2 regions of the Streptomyces sp. NPDC045678 genome follow, and region 2 is predicted to be linked to the other one. Evidence: predicted binding sites of a transcription regulator. Region 2 holds the regulator's gene; the other holds the start of a gene.
What was found. Region 2 encodes HrcA, which represses chaperone genes, less so after heat shock. Its sites were predicted from a motif close to TTNGCACTCNGNNNNNCNGAGTGCNAA; they were not measured.
Positions count from the first base shown of each region.

Region 1: groL (chaperonin GroEL) is a predicted target of HrcA. The motif match lies at 2,095-2,121, and genes of this name have one in related genera.

Region 1 is NZ_JBWKJS010000005.1:500,131-509,858, forward strand. Features, by position in the region: gene AC07DO_RS20320 (esterase/lipase family protein) at 1-209, shown strand, start outside; gene groL (chaperonin GroEL) at 339-1,964, opposite strand; gene AC07DO_RS20330 (cold-shock protein) at 2,321-2,524, opposite strand; gene AC07DO_RS20335 (MoaD/ThiS family protein) at 2,943-3,218, opposite strand; gene thrC (threonine synthase) at 3,336-4,631, opposite strand; SAM riboswitch class I at 4,649-4,796, opposite strand; gene AC07DO_RS20345 (glucosyl-3-phosphoglycerate synthase) at 4,966-5,910, shown strand; gene AC07DO_RS20350 (hypothetical protein) at 5,963-6,361, shown strand; gene AC07DO_RS20355 (alpha,alpha-trehalose-phosphate synthase (UDP-forming)) at 6,460-7,866, shown strand; gene otsB (trehalose-phosphatase) at 8,039-8,938, opposite strand; gene AC07DO_RS20365 (DUF3263 domain-containing protein) at 8,958-9,230, opposite strand; gene AC07DO_RS20370 (ABC transporter substrate-binding protein) at 9,240-9,728, opposite strand, start outside.
Region 2 is NZ_JBWKJS010000001.1:576,658-586,385, reverse strand. Features, by position in the region: gene AC07DO_RS02505 (S41 family peptidase) at 1-1,895, opposite strand, end outside; gene AC07DO_RS02500 (hypothetical protein) at 1,941-2,570, opposite strand; gene AC07DO_RS02495 (VOC family protein) at 2,665-3,057, opposite strand; gene AC07DO_RS02490 (16S rRNA (uracil(1498)-N(3))-methyltransferase) at 3,079-3,822, opposite strand; gene AC07DO_RS02485 (nitronate monooxygenase) at 3,819-4,898, opposite strand; gene dnaJ (molecular chaperone DnaJ) at 5,216-6,355, opposite strand; gene hrcA (heat-inducible transcriptional repressor HrcA) at 6,356-7,372, opposite strand; gene AC07DO_RS02470 (MBL fold metallo-hydrolase) at 7,558-8,295, shown strand; gene AC07DO_RS02465 (DUF3097 domain-containing protein) at 8,331-9,146, shown strand; gene hemW (radical SAM family heme chaperone HemW) at 9,416-9,728, opposite strand, start outside.

The DNA.
Region 1 (9,728 bases), on a different contig from region 2:
ATGCGGACATCCGCGAACACTGCTTCGTGCCGACGGTCAGCGCGATCGCCCTGCGCGACATCGACACGCACGAGAAGCTGTACGAGCCGGTGACGGCCGCGGCGGAGAAGGAGAGCGAACTGGACGAATTCCTCTGCGCCTCCCGGAACGAGCCCCACACCCTGGTCACCGAGGAACTCTGCACCTGGATCCTGGACCGCCTGCCGTAACCGAACCACCCGCCTGCCGCAGCGCGGGGAACCACCTGCCGCGGCGCGGAAAACGCCCGAGGGCGGCACCCCTTCCTGAGAAGGGGTGCCGCCCTCGGTACGTCAGGACAGTGATCAACCAGAGGTCGATCAGAAGTCCATGTCACCGCCCGGCATGCCACCCGGGGCGGCGGCAGCGCCGGCCTTCTCGGGCTTGTCGGCGATGACGGCCTCGGTGGTGAGGAACAGCGCGGCGATGGACGCGGCGTTCTGCAGGGCGGAACGCGTGACCTTCGCCGGGTCGAGGATGCCCTCGGCGATCATGTCCACGTACTCGCCGGTCGCGGCGTTGAGGCCGTGGCCGACGGTGAGGTTGCGGACCTTCTCCACGACGACGCCACCCTCGAGGCCACCGTTGACGGCGATCTGCTTGAGCGGGGCCTCCAGGGCGAGCTTCACGGCGTTGGCGCCGGTCGCCTCGTCACCCTGCAGGTCGAGCTTCTCGAAGACCGAGGCGGCCTGGAGGAGAGCGACGCCACCACCGGCGACGATGCCCTCTTCGACGGCGGCCTTCGCGTTGCGGACGGCGTCCTCGATGCGGTGCTTGCGCTCCTTGAGCTCGACCTCGGTCGCGGCACCGGCCTTGATGACGGCCACGCCGCCCGCGAGCTTCGCCAGGCGCTCCTGGAGCTTCTCGCGGTCGTAGTCCGAGTCGCTGTTCTCGATCTCGGCGCGGATCTGGTTGACGCGGCCCTGGACCTGGTCGCTGTCACCGGCACCGTCGACGATCGTCGTCTCGTCCTTGGTGATGACGACCTTGCGGGCGCGGCCGAGCAGGTCGAGACCGGCGTTCTCCAGCTTGAGGCCGACCTCCTCGGAGATGACGGTGCCACCGGTGAGGATGGCGATGTCGCCGAGCATGGCCTTGCGGCGGTCACCGAAGCCCGGGGCCTTGACGGCGACGGACTTGAAGGTGCCACGGATCTTGTTGACGACCAGGGTCGACAGGGCCTCGCCCTCGACGTCCTCGGCGATGATCAGCAGCGGCTTGCCGGACTGCATGACCTTCTCGAGGAGCGGAAGGAGGTCCTTCACGTTCGAGATCTTCGAGTTGACGATCAGGATGTACGGGTCGTCGAGCGACGCCTCCATACGCTCCATGTCGGTGGCGAAGTACGCCGAGATGTAGCCCTTGTCGAAGCGCATACCCTCGGTGAGCTCCAGCTCCAGACCGAAGGTCTGGGACTCCTCGACGGTGATGACGCCTTCCTTGCCGACCTTGTCCATCGCCTCGGCGATGAGCTCGCCGATCTGGGTGTCGGCGGCGGAGATGGAGGCCGTGGAAGCGATCTGCTCCTTGGTCTCGACGTCCTTGGCCTGCTCGAGCAGGGCGCCGGAGACGGCCTCGACGGCCTTCTCGATGCCGCGCTTCAGGGCCATCGGGTTGGCACCGGCGGCCACGTTGCGCAGACCCTCGCGCACCAGGGCCTGGGCCAGGACGGTCGCGGTCGTCGTGCCGTCACCGGCGACGTCGTCCGTCTTCTTCGCGACCTCCTTGACCAGCTCGGCGCCGATCTTCTCGTACGGGTCCTCGAGCTCGATCTCCTTGGCGATGGACACACCATCGTTGGTGATCGTGGGGGCGCCCCACTTCTTCTCGAGGACGACGTTGCGACCCTTGGGGCCCAGGGTCACCTTGACGGCGTCGGCGAGCTGGTTCATGCCGCGCTCGAGGCCGCGCCGTGCCTCCTCGTCGAACGCGATGATCTTGGCCATGTGAAGTGGTCCTCCCGGACGGGGTGGAAACGCAAAAACGGATCGTGCTGGTGCCCGCGACGGACGGCCTGCAGCCCTTGTGGTTCCTTGCCCCACCCGGCCTGCGGGCCTCACCGACCCGACCCAAGTTCTGTCACTCTCACTGGGAGAGTGCTAAGCCCAATGATTAGCACTCGACCCCTGCGAGTGCAAGCGCCTCTCATGGATCCCGGGGAGGAACCCAGGGAGATCCCGGGAGGATCCCGGGGGCCGGTCCCGGACCTACCCCGGTCGGGCCGGGCACACACGAGGGGCTCGTATCCCAGTTGGGATACGAGCCCCTCGCGATGCTTGCTTCGGTGGTCGATCGCGCCGAGCTAGACGGCGAGCTTGACCATGTCCGCCTGCGGACCCTTCTGGCCCTGCGAGATCTCGAACTCGACTCGCTGACCTTCTTCAAGGGTGCGGTAACCGTCCATCTGGATCGCGCTGTAGTGGACGAAAACATCCGCACCACCGTCGACCGCGATGAAGCCGTACCCCTTCTCCGCGTTGAACCACTTGACGGTGCCCTGAGCCATGCCTAACTCCCCTATTACTGGCCCTTGCACAGGACCGCACTTCGCGGACCCGGGTCAGACCTCACCCCCCACTGGTAGGGGTGTGCGCCGGAACGCGTCGACCGCCGCTGAATGTATCTGTCCAACTGCCGTCTGCAACAGGTCAATCGGACGAGAATTCTGGGCACGCCCGATCGGTAATATACGGAGATTCCGTCCGAATTCAGGGCAAGTCGGGCCAGGCAAAAGCCGCAAAAGGTTCAAATGGGCGGTGCTCTTTGGCTGCTTCTTGTCGGCAAGAGGCCGACTTCGTATATGCGCTCGGCAAGAGTGGCGGAGCGTGCTTCCCAACTGTACCGCGCTCAACCATGCAGAATTGCCCCCTCCGTTTCTCTCGCGGAGGGGGCAATTCAGATAACGCAGGGTGCTTGCGAAAAGATCAGCCGCCGGCGACGGCGGGAATGATCGAGACGCCCGCGCCGTCCGGCGTGGCCGTCTCCAGACCCTGCTCAAAACGGACGTCGTCGTCGTTCACGTACACGTTGACGAAGCGGCGCAGCTTGCCCTGGTCGTCCAGGACGCGGGCGGCGATGCCGGTGTGGTTCTTCTCCAGGTCGGCGATGACCTCCCCGAGGTTCGCCCCCTCAGCGGCGACCTCGGCCTTGCCGCCGGTGTAGGTGCGGAGAATGGTGGGGATACGGACGTTGACGCTCATCGGATTCACCTCAGAAGTACGGGGGCGGAGAGAGGCGCCCCTGGAAGGGGCGCGGGGAACTGCGCGAGGACGGACCACGGGCCCGCAGCCGGCGGCGGACACAGGGCCCTACGGCGACTAACCGGCGAGCCCCGCGGAGCGGAACGCCTCAAGGCTCGGCTTGATCGTGGCGGTGGCCTGCGACGTCTCGGCGACAGCGTCGAGCGTCTTGAGGCCGTCCCCCGTGTTGAGCACGACCGTGGTGAGGGACGGGTCGATGAGGCCCGCCTCGACGAGCTTCTTCGTGACGCCCACCGTCACCCCGCCCGCGGTCTCCGCGAAGATCCCTTCCGTGCGGGCGAGAAGCTTGATCGCGTCGACGACCTGCTCGTCGTCGACGTCCTCCACCGCACCGCCCGTACGCCGCGCGATGTCCAGCACGTACGGCCCGTCGGCCGGGTTGCCGATCGCGAGGGACTTGGCGATCGTGTTCGGCTTCTGCGGACGGACCACGTCGTGGCCCGCCTTGAACGCCGCCGACACCGGCGAGCACCCTTCCGCCTGCGCGCCGAAGATCTTGTAGGGCTTGTCCTCGACGAGGCCGAGGGCGATGAGCTCCTTGAGCCCCTTGTCGATCTTCGTGAGCTGCGAGCCGGAGGCGATCGGGATGACCAGCTGGTCGGGGAGCTCCCAGCCGAGCTGCTCGCAGATCTCGTACGCCAGGGTCTTGGAGCCCTCGCCGTAGTACGGCCGCAGGTTGACGTTGACGAAGCCCCAGCCCTCGCCCAGCGGGTCGCCGATGAGCTCGGAGCAGAAGCGGTTCACGTCGTCGTAGTTGCCCTCGATGCCGACGAGCTCGCCGCCGTAGACCGCGGCCATGACGACCTTGCCCTGCTCCAGGTCGTGCGGGATGAACACGCAGGACCGGAAGCCGGCGCGGGCCGCGGCGGCGCCCACCGCGCCGGCGAGGTTGCCCGTGGAGGAGCAGGACAGCGTGGTGAAGCCGAAGGCGCGCGCCGCTTCGAGCGCCTGCGCGACGACGCGGTCCTTGAAGGAGTGCGTGGGGTTGCCGGAGTCGTCCTTGACGAACAACTTGCCCTGTTGCACGCCGAGTTCCCTGGCGAGGTTGTCGGCCTTGACGAGCTTGGTCCAGCCGGGGTTCAGGTTCGGCTTGTCGGCCACGTCGGCGGGGACGGGCAGGAGCGGGGCGTAGCGCCAGATGTTGGCGGGGCCGGCCTCGATCTGCTTGCGCAGGGCCTCCGGGTCGCCGAGCGGCAGGTCGTACGCGACTTCGAGGGGCCCGAAACACTCGGCGCAGGCGAAGATCGGGCCGAGCGGGAACTTGGTGCCGCACTCACGGCAGGAGAGGCCGGAGGCGGGCCCGAGGTCTACGGAAGAGGTGGTGCTTTCGGTGGCGACAGTCTGCACAGCCATGGAGGCGAGGCCCTTTCTCCTCATCTTCCTCGCGACGCATCTCGCCGCGAGACGGAATTGGCACCTTCGCCAGCCGGGAGCCTCGCTGCGCTTGTCTGCGCGAGACCGACTGGGTGGTTGCCGGGGCTTCAACGGGCCGTATCCCTCTGCCCCTCTGGATGAGCGGTATTCGATTATGGGTTTCAGTTGTGAATCTCAGATCTTGTCCGAGAACGCGGTGGTGACCCCGACATGCGATGGCCACCGGCGTTGTTCAAGACTGTAACCGAAGCCCCGGACCCTTGAGATAGTCGTCCGAACCGCGAGATGGATCACATATGGGAGGACCACGACCGTGCTGGAAGAGGTCGAGCACTGGCTGAGCAGGCGTTCCTGGTCCGTCGCCGACCGCCCGCGGGACCTGCTGGCCGCCGCCAAAAGGACGGGCGGCGCGTCGGTGAGCGTCGTACTGCCCGCGCTCGACGAGGAGGGGACGGTCGGTGAGATCGTCGCCGAGATCCGCCGCGAGCTGATGGAGAAGGTTCCGCTGGTCGACGAGCTCCTGGTGGTCGACTCCGGCTCGAAGGACCGTACGGCGGAGGTCGCCGCCGCCGCGGGCGCCAAGGTCGTCCACCGCGACGTGATCCTGCCGCGCCTGCCGGCCGTCGCGGGCAAGGGCGAGGTGCTGTGGCGCTCGCTGCTCGCGACGAGCGGCGACATCGTGGCGTTCGTCGACGCGGACCTGAAGGAGTTCTCGGCGGACTTCGTCGCCGGGATAGTCGGCCCGCTGCTCACCGACCCGGACGTGGCGTTCGTGAAGGCGATGTACGACCGTCCGCTCGCGGGGGCGGACGGGCAGGGCGGCCGGGTGACGGAGCTGATGGCGCGGCCGCTCCTGAACATGCACTGGCCGCGGCTCGCCGGGTTCGTGCAGCCGCTGGGCGGCGAGTACGCGGCGCGCAGGTCGCTCCTGGAACGGCTGCCGTTCCCCGTCGGGTACGGCGTGGAGCTCGGCCTGCTCGTCGACGCGCTGCACACCGTGGGTCTGGACGCGCTGGCGCAGGTCGACGTGGGGGTGCGCAGGCACCGGCACCAGGACGGGCAGGCGCTCGGGCGGATGGCGGCGGCGATCTACCGGACGGCGCAGGTGCGGCTGGCGCGCGGTCATCTCGTACGTCCCGAGCTCACGCAGTTCGTCCGCGGGGAGCACGGGTTCGAGCCGAGGACCCACCCGGTGGACACGGAGGAGCGGCCGCCGATGGCCGATATCTCCGAGTATGCGCACCGTCGCGTGGCGTAACAGCCGAATATCATGCGCTTTGCCTACATTTCCCTTTATGTGGGTCAGATGCATGTGGGCAGAAGATGCCCTGAGAGTCGTGCGGCGGGCGGGCGTGCTGACGCTCGCCGCCGCCACGGTCGCCGCCGGGTTCCTCACCGCGACCGCGGCGCCCGTCGCCGCGGAGGTCGTCGCCGCGAAGGTCGTGGCCGCGAAGGTCGTCGAGCGCCGGACCGACACCCGCTTCCTCAGCGAGGACGACGGCGCGGTCGGCCCCAAGTACCGCAACGACCTGAGCGTTGACGCCAAGACCTCCGAGGTGCCGGACAGCGACCGCGCCAGGGCCCGGCGCGCCGGCGACGTGCTCGCCGAGACGGGCAGCTCCCGGACCCTGCTCCTCGGCGGGGCCGCGGCGGCGCTCTGCGGGCTCGGCGTACTGGTGATCGTCGCGGCCCGCAGGCGCCGCGACTGACCCACCCGGCCCAGCGGCACACGGCGGCCGGATTCCCTTCTCAGGGAGTCCGGTCTCCGTACGTTTGAGGGTTTACGGGACGGGCTACGTTTTGCCACATGGTCTCCGAGTCCGCACCGTCAGCAGCGCAGGTCCTCGTCGCGTCCAACCGCGGCCCCGTCTCGTACACCGTCGGAGAGGACGGTGAGCTCACCGCGAAGCGCGGCGGCGGCGGACTGGTCTCAGGACTCAGCGCGATCGGCGACGAGGCGGACGCCCTGTGGGTGTGCGCGGCGCTCGGCGAGGGCGACCGCGAGGCGGTGCGGCGCGGCGTCGGGGAACCCGGCGTGCGCATGCTGGACATCGACGCGCGCATCCACGCGGACGCGTACAACGGCATCGCCAACTCGGTGCTGTGGTTCGTCCACCACATGCTGTACCAGACGCCCCTGGAACCGGCCTTCGGCCCGGAGTTCCGCGCACAGTGGGCGGCGTACGAGACGTACAACCGGGCGTTCGCCGAGGCGCTGGCCCGCGAGGCGGCGCCCGGGGCGGCCGTCATGGTGCAGGACTACCACCTCGCGCTGGTCCCCGGCATGCTCCGCGAGCTCCGCGAGGACGTGCGCATCGGCCACTTCTCGCACACCCCGTGGGCGCCCGCCGACTACTTCCGGATGCTGCCGGACGACGTCGCCGAGCAGCTGCTGCGCGGCATGCTCGGCGCGGACCGGCTCGGCTTCCTCACCGGCCGGTGGGCCGACGCGTTCACCGACTGCTGCGTGCGGGTCGTGGGCGGCACGTCGGGCACCCGCATCGGGGTGCACGGGCTCGGCGCCGACGCGGACTTCCTGCGGGAGCGGTCGCGGCGGGACGACGTCGAGGAGCGGATGCGGACGCTGCGGGAGCAGGCGGGCGAGCAGGACGGCGAGGCCCGCAAGCTGATCGTGCGGGTGGACCGCACCGAGCTGTCCAAGAACATCGTGCGCGGCCTGCTGGCCTACCGGGAACTCCTCGACAGCCGCCCCGAGTGGCGCGAGCGCGTCGTACACGTCGCCTTCGCCTACCCGTCCCGGCAGGACCTGGCGGTCTACCGCGACTACACGGAGGAGGTCTCCCGGCTCGCCGCGGAGATCAACTCCACGTACGGGACGGACGGCTGGACCCCGGTGGTCCTGCACGTCAAGGACGACTTCGCCCGCTCCCTCGCCGCCTACCGCATGGCGGACGTGGCCCTGGTCAACCCCATCCGCGACGGCATGAACCTCGTCGCCAAGGAGGTCCCCGTCGTCTCCGACGACGGCTGCGCGCTGGTCCTCTCGCGGGAGGCGGGCGCCCACGAGGAACTCGGCGAGGACGCCCTCACCGTGAACCCGTACGACGTGACGGCGACGGCCGACGCGCTGCACGCCGCCCTGCTCATGCCGTGGGACGAGCGCGCCGAACGCACCAAGCGCCTCGCGGCGGCGGCGACCGCGCTGCCGCCCGCACAGTGGTTCCTCGACCAGCTGCGGGCACTCACCGGCTGATCCCGGGCCCGGCGGTCGAGGCCGCCGTTCTTCTGTCTGCGACCCGGTGGGGGCTGGTCGCGCAGTTCCCCGCGCCCCTGGGTGGTCCACACCGTCCGGCTCCTCCGGGTCGGACGACCCAGGGGCGCGGGGACTGCGCGACCAGCCCACGACGGCCCGCAGTCGCGCACCGTCAGTGCAGCCGGGAACCGATCCACGACAGCAGCCGCACCACACCCGCGGGCCCGTCCACCACCAGGTCCGCCCGGTCGGCGAGCTCCGCGACCTCCGAGCTGCCGCTGCACACGAGCACCCCCGCCACACCGTCCGACCGGAGCTTCTCCACGGCGCCGAAGGCCGGCAGGTCGCCGAGGTCGTCGCCCGCGTACAGGACGGACTCGGCGCCGACCTCCCGCAGGTACTCGGCGAGGGCCACGCCCTTGTCCATGCCGGGCGGGCGCAGCTCCAGGACGAGCCGGCCCGGCTCGACGATGAGGCCGTGCCGGTTCGCCAGCTCACCGAGCGGCTCCCGCAGCGCCTCGAAGGCGGCCTGCGGGTCCTCCGCGCGGCGCGTGTGCACCGCGACGGCCCGCCCCTTCTCCTCTATCCACGTGCCGCGCCAGGCACCGATCGCGTCCAGGAACCCGGGGAGTTCGGCGCGCACGGCCGCGACCCCGGGGTGCGGCTCGGCGGCGCGCACCGTGCCGGTGACGGCGTCCCAGCGCTCGGCGCCGTAGTGACCGAGGACGACGAGGTGCTCCAGGCCCGGCACGCCCGCGAACCCGCCGTAGCGCACGGCGACGCCCGCCGGGCGGCCCGTGACCACGGCCGCCGACAGCAGGCGCGGGGCGAGCGCGGCGAGCACGCGCGCCGCGTCGGGGTGGGCGCGCGCCTGCTCCGGGTCGGCGACGATCGGGGCGAGCGTGCCGTCGAAGTCCAGCGCGACGACCGCCCGGTCGGGCCGGGCGAGCAGCGCGGCGAGGCCGTCGCGCCCGGCGGGCGTCACGGGCTCGGGCGGTCCGGACGGACCGGACGGACCGGGCTGTCCGGACGGATCGGGCAGGTCCGACTGCGAGTACGTAGGGTCACCCATGGGCCCGACCTTAGCCGCGTCAGCGCTCGTCGCGCCGGGAGTCCCGCACCCGGCGCAGCCGATTGACCGTAATCGGATCGTGGGCGAGCGCACGGGTGTCGTCGAGAAGGGCGTTCAGGATTTGGTAGTAGCGCACCGGGACCATCCCGAGCTCCTCGCGGATGGCACGTTCCTTGGCTCCGGGACCGGGCCACGGCCGCCGTTCGAGGGCGAGCACGGCACGGTCCCGCGCGGAGAGGGCGTCCGGAACGTCCGTGCCGCCGTCCTGCTCATCCGGGTCGTGAACGCTCATGCCAGCACGCTACTCGGCGTTCTCCTCGGTCATCGCCCGGCTCTGGATCCGGCCCAGCACCGACTTCGGGTTGCCGCCCTCGCCGACGGTCCTGCCGATGTCCTTCTTGATGTCGGCGGAGACCTGCGCCCACGACGTCTTGCCCACCGGATACAGCTCGGAGGTCGGAAGCTCGTCGAGGAACTTGCCGAGCTCCGTGTGACCGCGGTCCTTGGCCATCGCCTCGGACGCGGAGGTCGTCACCGGCAGGATGTCGTACTCGTTCGAGAAGTCGAGGACGTTCTTCTTGCTGTAGGCGTAGTCCAGGAACTTGCCGGCCTCCTTGCGGTGACCGTTCTGCTTGAACGCCATCATCCAGTCGGCGACACCCATCGTGGCCTGCGCCTTGCCGTTGATGCCGGGCGCCGGCACCATGCCGAACTTCACGCCCTTCTTGGCGGCCATCTTCATCAGCGTCGGATGGCCGTTGAGCATGCCGACCTCGCCGCGCGAGAACGC
Region 2 (9,728 bases):
TCGGCGGCGAGTTCCTCGACGCGGCGCTCCGCGAAGTCGTACCGCTCCAGCTCGGTCCTGGGGTCCGGGGCGTGCGGGGTGGCGCGGGAGGCGCCGAGGACGCCGCGCACCGGGTGGCGGAGCCAGAGCAGGCCGTCCTTCGCGGCCCGCAGCGTGCTGTAGCGGGCGGCCTCGACGGGGAACGGCACGATGCGGTCGGCGAGTCCGTCGAAGTCGATGCGGGTGACGGGCGCGCCCTCGCTGTCGGGGGTCTCGGCGCCGTCCTGCGCGTCGAAGGCCCTGCCGTGGCGCTGCGGCCCGAAGGGGGACGGCGTGGTCGCGGCGAGCGTGATCAGGTACGGGCGTGAGCCGCCGACGAAGGCGAGGTCGAAGACGTGCGCGTCGTAGACCGGGTCGAAGGCGCGGGCGGAGAGGAACGCGAGGTGCTTGCCGTCGAGGGTGAACGCGGGCGCGTAGTCGCGGAAGCGCAGCGGGGTCGCCTCGGCCACCGACAGGTCGGCGGTGTTGGCGAGCTTCAGCTGCCGCAGCGGGCTCGGGCCGGGGTGCGACCAGGCGAGCCAGGAGGAGTCGGGTGAGAAGACGAGGCCGGTGACCTCGCCGTCCTCGCTGCGGTCCACCTCGCGGACCTCGCCGCTCTCGCGCTCGACGAGCAGTACCCGCCCGTCGTGCGAGGCGACGGCGGCGCGGGAGCCGTCGGGGGCGACGGCGAGCCCGAGCACCCGGCCGAGCTGTCCGGCGGCGAGCCTGCGCGGGGTGGCGCCGGGTGCGGAGCCGGTGGCGGGCGCGAATTCGAGGGCCTCGTCGCCCTCGGCGTCCGTGACCCATACGACGTGCTCCTCGCCCTGCACGCGGAACGTGCGCGGCAGCCGGGCGCGCACCCCCTGCTCGGCGGCGAGCGCTCGGGCGGGGCCCTCCCGGTGCGTGACCCAGTGGACGGAGCCGCGCACGGAGACGGCGCTGCCGCGTCCGGTGTGGTCGGGCGCGGCGGTCCCGAACCAGTGGGCGGCGCTCACGGGGTGCGGCTGGAGGTCGGTGCGCTGGCCGCCGAGGCGCGGGTCGACGCGGCGGGGTTCGGCGTCCGACAGATCGTCGAGGAGCCAGAGTTCACCCGCGGACATGTAGACGACGCGGGTGCCGTCGGTGGCCGCGTGGCGGGCGTAGAAGCCGTCGAGGGGGGTGTGGCGGCGCAGGTCGGAGCCGTCGGGCAGGGAGGAGTAGAGAGCGCCGACGCCCTCGTGGTCGGAGAGGAAGGCGATGCGCCCGCCGACGAGGAGCGGGTACTCGATGTTGCCGTCGAGCTCTTCGTGGACGCGTACGAAACGGGGCTCCTCCCCGCCGGGGGCCGCGCCGTCCTCGTCGGCGTGCCGGATCCACAGCTTGCCCGCGGTGCCGCCGCGGTACCGCTTCCACCAGGCGGCCTCGCGGCCCATCGGGACGGAGAGCAGCAGGACCTGCCCGTCGGGGCCGTGGGCGGCGTCGCCGACGGGGCCGTACGGCAGGGTGGCGGCGGGGCCGCCGTCGAGCGGCACGGCCCGCGCCCAACTGCGGCGCAGGGAGGCCTGTCCCGCCGCGCTGACGGCGAGGACCCGCCCGTCGGGGGTCCAGCCGCGCACGGAGGTACGCCAACTCCCCCAGTACGTCAGCCTCTTGGAGGGGCCGCCGTCGACGGGTGCGATGTGCACCTCGGGGGCTCCGTCGCGCGTGGAGGTCCAGGCGACGGTCGTGCCGTCCGGGGATATGCGTGGATGGTTCACGGGCGTGTTGTCGGCGCTGACCCGCCAGGCGCGGCCCCCGTCGAGGGGCGCGACCCAGACGTCGTCCTCTGCCGCGAACGCGAGCAACTCGCCGTGGATGTGCGGGAACCGGAGATATGCGCGGTGCGCTGCCTCTGTCACACCGACCAGCCTAGGCAGGCGCAGGTCGGGCCGACAGGGGGACGATCATTTCCCGGGCACGCAATCGCAGGTCGGCCGGGGCGGGGGCGGGTCCGCGGTGACGGTCACGGTGACGGTGGGGGTGGGCGCGGGGTCGGGCTCCTGGGGGGTCGGCGGGGTGGAGGGCTGATCGCCCCCGTCGTTCCCGCCGTCACCGTTGCCGCCGCCGTTGCCGTTTCCGTCGCCGTTTCCGTCGCCCGCGTCGCAGTTGCCGAGGACGTCGACGCGGAACCACTCCTCGTTGCCGATCCTGGCGGTGAGGTTGCCGCGTACGCAGGCCCCGTCGACGACGGAGCTCACCCGGCCCTTGACGGCGATGTCCGTCCCGTCGTCGGTCTCGCCCTGGCAGTCCACCTCGATCACGGACTCCGTCGGGGCGGACCCGCCGCTCGGCGTGACCTTGTCCTGGAAACCGGCGGTGCAGCTGAGCCAGGCCACGTCGGCCCCCTGCCGCTCCAGCTCCTTGGTCCCCATCTCGTCCACGGTGAGCGCGACCGCGGAGGTGTTCATCCCGCCGTCCACGGGCTCGCACGCGGTGACTCCCAGCGCGGCGGCGCCGGCGAACCCGACGGCGTACAGGATCGTCGTACGCCGTGTCCCCGACACCCGGCCGCGTAACCGCCTCAATGCCCCCATGGGCGGCAGAGTGCCACCGCGCACGGCGGTGCGGTAGACCGCTTGCGGCCATCCGTCCACCGCGCCCCGCCGGGCGGGCCCGGCCGGAAACGGCTCAGGTGCGCAGCAGCAGCCACTCCTGCAACTCCACCAGGTTGCCCTCGGGATCCTTGAGGTGGGCCACCCGCATGCGCTCCGTCATGGGCGCGGGCCCGTGCGCGAGCACCGCCCCGCGCCCGACGATCTCCGCGCAGTACGCGTCCAGGTCGTCGACCCTGAGCACCACCAGTGAGCGGTGCCCGGTCGCCGCGTCGGCCAGCTCACCGAGCAGCCCCGCCATCATCGCCCGGTCCTGCAGCGCGATGCCGGCCGAGCCGACGGCGGGACTGAACTTCTCGTACGGTCCGTCCTGGGCGCCCGACTGGGGCTTGAGGCCCAGCACTTCGCCGTAGAAGCGGTAGCAGGCGGGGAAGTCCGCGACGAGCAGACGCACCTGGGCGAGTTCCAACGCATCCCCCGTGGGGTTCGGTCAGGACCAGCGGCCGGTGCGTCCCAGGAGGAGCGCCGTCGCCGCGGTCCCGGCGGTCGACGTGCGCAACACGCTACGCCCGAGCCGGTACGGCTTGGCACCCGACTCGGCGAACACCGCGAGCTCCTCCGGCGATACGCCCCCTTCGGGCCCGACCACCAGCACGATGTGCCCGGCCGCGGGAAGCTCCGCCGTGGCCAGCGGGTCGCTGCTGCCCTCCTCGTGCAGGACGGCCGCGAAGTCCGCGTCCGCGAGGAGCGCGGCGACCTGCTTGGTCGACGCGGCGTCGGCGACCTCGGGGAAGCGGACCCGGCGCGACTGCTTGCCGGCCTCGCGCGCGGTGGCCCGCCACTTGGCGAGGGCCTTGAGGCCGCGCTCGCCCTTCCACTGCGTGATGCAGCGCGACGCGGTCCACGGCACGACGGCGTCGACGCCGGTCTCCGTCATGGTCTCCACGGCGAGTTCCCCGCGGTCGCCCTTGGGCAGGGCCTGTACGACGGTGATGCGGGGCGACTCCTCGGGCTCGTCGGCGACGGAGTCCATGTGGACGATCAGCCGGTCCTTGCCCTCGGTGTCCACGACCACGCACTCCGCCCAGCGCCCGGCGCCGTCGGTCAGGACGACGTCCTCACCGGCGCGCAGCCGCTTCACGGAGACGGCGTGCCGCCCCTCGGGCCCGTCCAGCACGTAGCGCCCGCCGCCGCCCGCGTCGAAGTGCTCGACGACGAAGACCGGGGCGGTCATGCGGAGCCCTCCGAAGCCGACGCGGCCTGCGCCCTCGCCTCGGCGAGTTCGGCGGCGAGGACCTCGACGAGCTGTGCGGCGGGCAGCTCGCGGGCGAGCCGGTGGCCCTGCCCGGCCCAGAGCGCCATGGCCTGCGCGTCCCCGGCCTTCGCGGCGGCCTTGCGCAGGGCGCTGGTGAGGTGGTGGACCTGCGGGTAGGCGGCGGGGGCGTACGGGCCGTGCTCCCGCATGAACCGGTTGACGAGGCCGCGCGCGGGGCGGCCGGAGAACGCCCGGGTCAGCTCGGTCCGCACGAAGAGCGGATTGGTCATGGCCTGCTTGTGGAGCGGGTTGGCACCCGACTCGGGGGTGACGAGGAAGGCGGTGCCGAGCTGCGCGGCGTCGGCGCCCGCGGCGAGCACGGCGGCGATCTGCGCGCCGCGCATCAGCCCGCCGGCGGCGACGATGGGGATCTGCACGGTCTCGCGGACCTGCGTGATCAGCGAGAGGAGACCGATGCCGGCCCCGTCGGCCTCCGGGTTGTCCTTGTGGGTGCCCTGGTGTCCGCCCGCCTCGACGCCCTGCACGCACACGGCGTCGGCGCCCGCCCACTGGGCGGTCTGGGCCTCCTCGGCGGTGGTGACGGTGACGACGGTCAGGGTGTTGACGCGGGCGAAGGAGTCGAGGACGTCACGGGTGGGGCAGCCGAAGGTGAAGGAGACGAGCGGTACGGGGTCGTCGAGCAGGATCGCCAGCTTGGCGTCGTACCCGTCGTCGCGCCCGCTGTCCGGGTCGCCGAGCTCGGTCTCGTACCAGGTGGCCTCGCCGGCGAGCTGGTTGCGGTACACCTCGACGGCCGCGGCGTCCGCGGTGTCGGGCTGCGGCATGAACAGGTTGACGCCGAAGGGCCGCGAGGTGAGCCCCCGCAACTGTTTGATCTCCTGGTACATCCCGTCGGCGGTCTTGTACCCGGCAGCGAGGAACCCGAGCCCCCCGGCCTCGGCGACGGCCCCGGCCAGCGCGGGCCCGGAGGCACCGCCCGCCATGGGGGCCTGCACGATCGGAAGACGACAGAGCTCGGTCAGTGCGGAGGACATGACGGCATCGTGCCACGCCCTGCATCCCGCACCGAATCGCGCACCCCGCACCGGGCGTGCGCCGCCCCGTCTGCCCCCTGCCCACCGTCGGCGTCTGCGGCCCGTCCCGGGTTGCTCGCGCAGTTCCCCGCGCCCCTGAAAGGCCCGTCCCGGGCCCCTTTTAGGGCGCGGGACGGTTGCTTTTAGAGGCGCGGGACGGGTTGCTTTTAGGGGCGCGGGGAACTGCGCGACCAGCCCCCACGGCCCGCAGGGAAACAAAAGGAGCCCCCGGCACGGGAAGATCCCGCGCCGGGGGCACCGGAGAACCGCTCAAGGCGCTACCGCCCGTTGAACGCGTCCTTCAGGCGGGAGAACAGGCCCTGCTGCCCGGGCTGGAACTGCCCCGTGGGCCGTTCCTCCCCCCGCAGCTGCGCCAGCTCCCGCAGCACCCGCTCCTGCTCGGCGTCGAGCTTCGTCGGCGTAAGGACCTCGACGTGCACGATGAGGTCACCGCGACCGCCGCCCCGCAGGTGCGTGATGCCGCGCCCGTGCAGCGGAACGGACTGCCCCGACTGCGTGCCGGGACGGATGTCGATCCTTTCCAGGCCGTCGAGCGTCTCCAGCGGCACCTTCGTGCCGAGGGCCGCCGCGGTCATCGGGATCGTCACCGTGCAGTGCAGATCGTCACCGCGCCGCTGGAAGACGGCGTGCGGCAGCTCGTGGATCTCGACGTACAGGTCGCCGGCGGGACCACCGCCGGGGCCGACCTCGCCCTCGCCCGCGAGCTGGATCCGCGTGCCGTTGTCGACACCCGCCGGAATCTTGACCGTCAGCGTCCGCCGCGAGCGGATCCGCCCGTCGCCCGCGCACTCGGGGCACGGCGTCGGCACGACCGTGCCGAAGCCCTGGCACTGCGGGCAGGGCCGGGACGTCATGACCTGGCCGAGGAAGGACCGCGTGACCTGCGACACCTCACCGCGACCGCGGCACATGTCACACGTCTGCGCGGACGTCCCCGGCGCGGCACCCTCGCCGCTGCAGGTCGTACAGACGACGGCCGTGTCGACCTGGATGTCCTTGGTGGTCCCGAAGGCGGCCTCTTCGAGGTCGATCTCGAGCCGGATCATGGCGTCCTGGCCGCGACGCGTGCGCGAGCGCGGCCCGCGCTGCGACGCCGTCCCGAAGAACGCGTCCATGATGTCGGAGAAGTTGCCGAAGCCGCCGGCGCCGAAGCCGCCCGCGCCTCCGCCGCCGCCCGCCTGGGACAGGGGGTCGCCACCGAGGTCGTAGACCTGCTTCTTCTGCGGGTCCGACAACACCTCGTACGCGGCGTTGATCTCCTTGAAGCGCTCCTGAGTCTTCGGGTCCGGATTCACATCCGGGTGAAGCTCACGCGCCAGCCTCCGGAAGGCCTTCTTGATCTCGTCCTGGGAAGCGTCGCGGCGCACGCCGAGTACGGCGTAGTAGTCCGTGGCCACTTACGACTCCGCCAGGATCTGTCCGACGTAACGTGCCACTGCGCGTACTGCTCCCATCGTTCCCGGATAGTCCATGCGGGTCGGTCCGACCACGCCGAGTTTGGCGACTGCCTCGCTTCCCGAACCGTAGCCGACCGAGACCACGGACGTGGAGCTGAGCCCCTCATGGGCGTTCTCGTGACCGATCCGTACGGCCATGCCCGAATCCTGCACTTCCCCAAGCAACTTGAGGAGCACGACCTGCTCCTCAAGGGCTTCGAGAACGGGCCGGATGGTGAGGGGAAAGTCATGTCCGAAGCGGGTGAGATTGGCGGTGCCGCCGATCATCAACCGCTCCTCCGTCTCCTCCACGAGCGTCTCGAGGAGGGTGGACAGGACCGTCGCGACGGTGCCGCGGTCCTCGGCCTCGAAGGCCTCGGGCAGGTCCTGCACCAACTGTGGCACATCCGCGAAGCGCCGCCCCGCGACCCTGCTGTTCAGCCGGGCCCGCAGGTCCGCGAGCGCGCTCTCGCCGAACGGCACGGGGCAGTCGATCATGCGCTGCTCGACCCGGCCCGTGTCCGTGATCAGTACGAGCATCAGCCGGGCGGGGGCCAGCGAGAGCAGCTCCACGTGCCGCACCGTCGACCGCGTGAGCGACGGGTACTGCACCACGGCGACCTGCCGGGTGAGCTGCGCGAGCAGCCGCACCGTGCGCCCCACGACGTCGTCGAGGTCGACGGCGCCGTCGAGGAAGTTCTGGATGGCGCGCCGCTCGGGCGCGGTCATCGGTTTGACGCCCGCGAGTTTGTCGACGAAGAGGCGGTAGCCCTTGTCGGTGGGGATGCGCCCCGCGCTGGTGTGCGGCTGGGCGATGAACCCTTCCTCCTCCAGCACCGCCATGTCGTTGCGGACGGTGGCCGGGGAGACCCCCAGACGGTGTCGCTCGGTGAGCGCCTTGGAGCCGACGGGCTCCTCCGTCCCCACGTAGTCATGGACGATGGCGCGCAGCACTTCGAGCCTGCGTTCACTGAGCATCGCGCACACCTCCAGCTGTCTCCGTCGTTCACGACGGGCCCCGGCATCCCCCGAGCCCCCTCGCCTGGCACTCCCCGCGGGCGAGTGCCAGCACTTCAAAGGGTCAGTGTACGGCCGTCGGGTACGGGCCGGGCAAGACAGCGGCTGCCGAACACCGCCCGTACGGATAGCGTCACCGTATGAACGTGACGCCGGCATGGGAAGCGGCGGGCTGGGAGCGGCTCGCCCCGCGCGTGGGACGGTGCCGTCTGCCCGTCTGGGACTGCACGGCGGGGCTCGTCGTCGGCGACGACGCGGCCCTCATGATCGAGGCGGGGTCGAGCCTGGCGGAGGGCGCGGCACTGCGCACGCAGGCCCGGCGGATCCTGGGCGGCGACCGCAGAGCCACCCACCTCGTGCTCACGCACCCGCACTTCGACCACGTCCTCGGGGCTGCGGCCTTCGCGGGCGTCGAGGTGTACGGGGCGGTGGGCATCGACACGGTCTTCGCCAGGGGCCGCGACGAGCTGCGCGAGGACGCGGTGCGGCACGGCCTGGCCCCGGACGCGGCGGCCGAGGCGGCCGACCTGCTGGTCCGCCCGCACCACCTGGTGTGCGGGGAGTGGACGCTCGACCTGGGCGGCGGCGTCCAGGTGCTGCTCGCCAACATCGGGCCCGGCCACTCCGGCCACGACCTCGCGGTCCTCGTGCCCGGCACCGAGGGCGGCCGGGAGGTCGTCTTCTGCGGCGACCTGGTGGAGGAGTCGGGCGAGCCGCAGGCGGGCCCGGACGCGGCGCCGAACCACTGGCCCGCCGCGCTGGACCGCCTCCTGGACCTGGGCGGCGAGGACGCGCTCTACGTACCCGGGCACGGCGCGACAGTGGATGCGGCTTTTGTCCGTGCCCAACGCGCCACACTGGCAACCCGCTTCGGCGTGTCGTGAGGCGTGACGCCTTCGCTCTTCCTATCGTCACGAGAATGCGCCAGTACTCCGCCGACCTCACGCCCCCTTGGAAGAAGCCGAAGCCCGTACCGGAGGTGGCGGCGGACGCCGGCCTCGTGGTCGAGGAGCTGAGCACCGGCTTCTGCGGGGCGGTGATCCGCTGCGAGAAGACGGCGCAGGGCCCGACGGTGACGCTGGAGGACCGCTTCGGCAAGCACCGCGTCTTCCCGATGGAGCCGGGCGGTTTCCTTCTGGAGGGCCGCCCGGTCACTCTGGTCCGCCCCTCCGGGGCTGCTCCCGTACGTCCCTCCCGCACCGCGTCCGGCTCGGTGGCCGTGCCCGGGGCGCGGGCCAGGGTCGCCCGCGCGGGACGCATCTACGTGGAGGGCCGGCACGACGCCGAACTGGTCGAGCGCGTCTGGGGCGACGACCTGCGCATCGAGGGCGTCGTCGTCGAGTACCTGGAGGGCATCGACGACCTCCCCGCGATCGTCGCCGAGTTCGCCCCCGGCCCCGACGCCCGCCTCGGCGTCCTGGTCGACCACCTGGTCCCCGGCTCCAAGGAGTCCCGCATCGCGACGCAGGTCACCAGCGCCCACGCCCTGGTCGTCGGGCATCCCTACATCGACATTTGGGAGGCGGTGAAGCCGTCCTCGGTCGGCATCCCCGCCTGGCCCCACGTGCCCCGCGGCCAGGACTGGAAGACGGGCATCTGCCACGCCCTTGGCTGGCCGCCCAACACGGGCGCGGCCTGGAAGCGCATCCTGAACTCGGTCCACTCCTACAAGGACCTGGAGCCGCCGCTCCTGGGCCGCGTGGAAGAACTGATCGACTTCGTCACACTCCCCTAGCCCCCGCTCCGCGGCGGACCGGTCCCACCCACCCGTTTGCCCCGCACCATCCAGCGGGCGTAAGGGCCCGAGGTTGCCCCCACCGCGCCGCAGCCGCGTACGAAACGCGAGGGGCCGCGGGGGTATGTGCGCACGGAGCACCGAGCACACCCTGACAGCCAGAAGCTCTACAGGCACGGCGCAGGGATAGCGAGTACGCACATACCCCCCGCGGCCCCGCACCCACAACCGAACCCCGAGCGCACACCGCCCAAGGCGCCCCGCCAGACCTAGTCCACCAGGTCCCGCACCACCGCATCCGCCAACAACCGCCCCCGCAGCGTCAGCACAGCCCGCCCCTCCCCGTACGGCCCCGCCTCAAGAAGCCCCTCGTCCCGCGCCCGCACGGACGCCGCAAGCCCGGCCTCCCGCAGCAGCGACAACGGGCAGCCCTCCCGCAGCCGGAGCTCCAGCAGGATCCGCTCCACGCGGCGGTCCTCCGCGGACAGCACTTCCCGTCCGGCCCCGGGCGAGCCGCCGCCCGCGAGCGCCGCCGCGTACGCGCCGGGGTGCTTGACGTTCCACCACCGCACGCCGCCGACG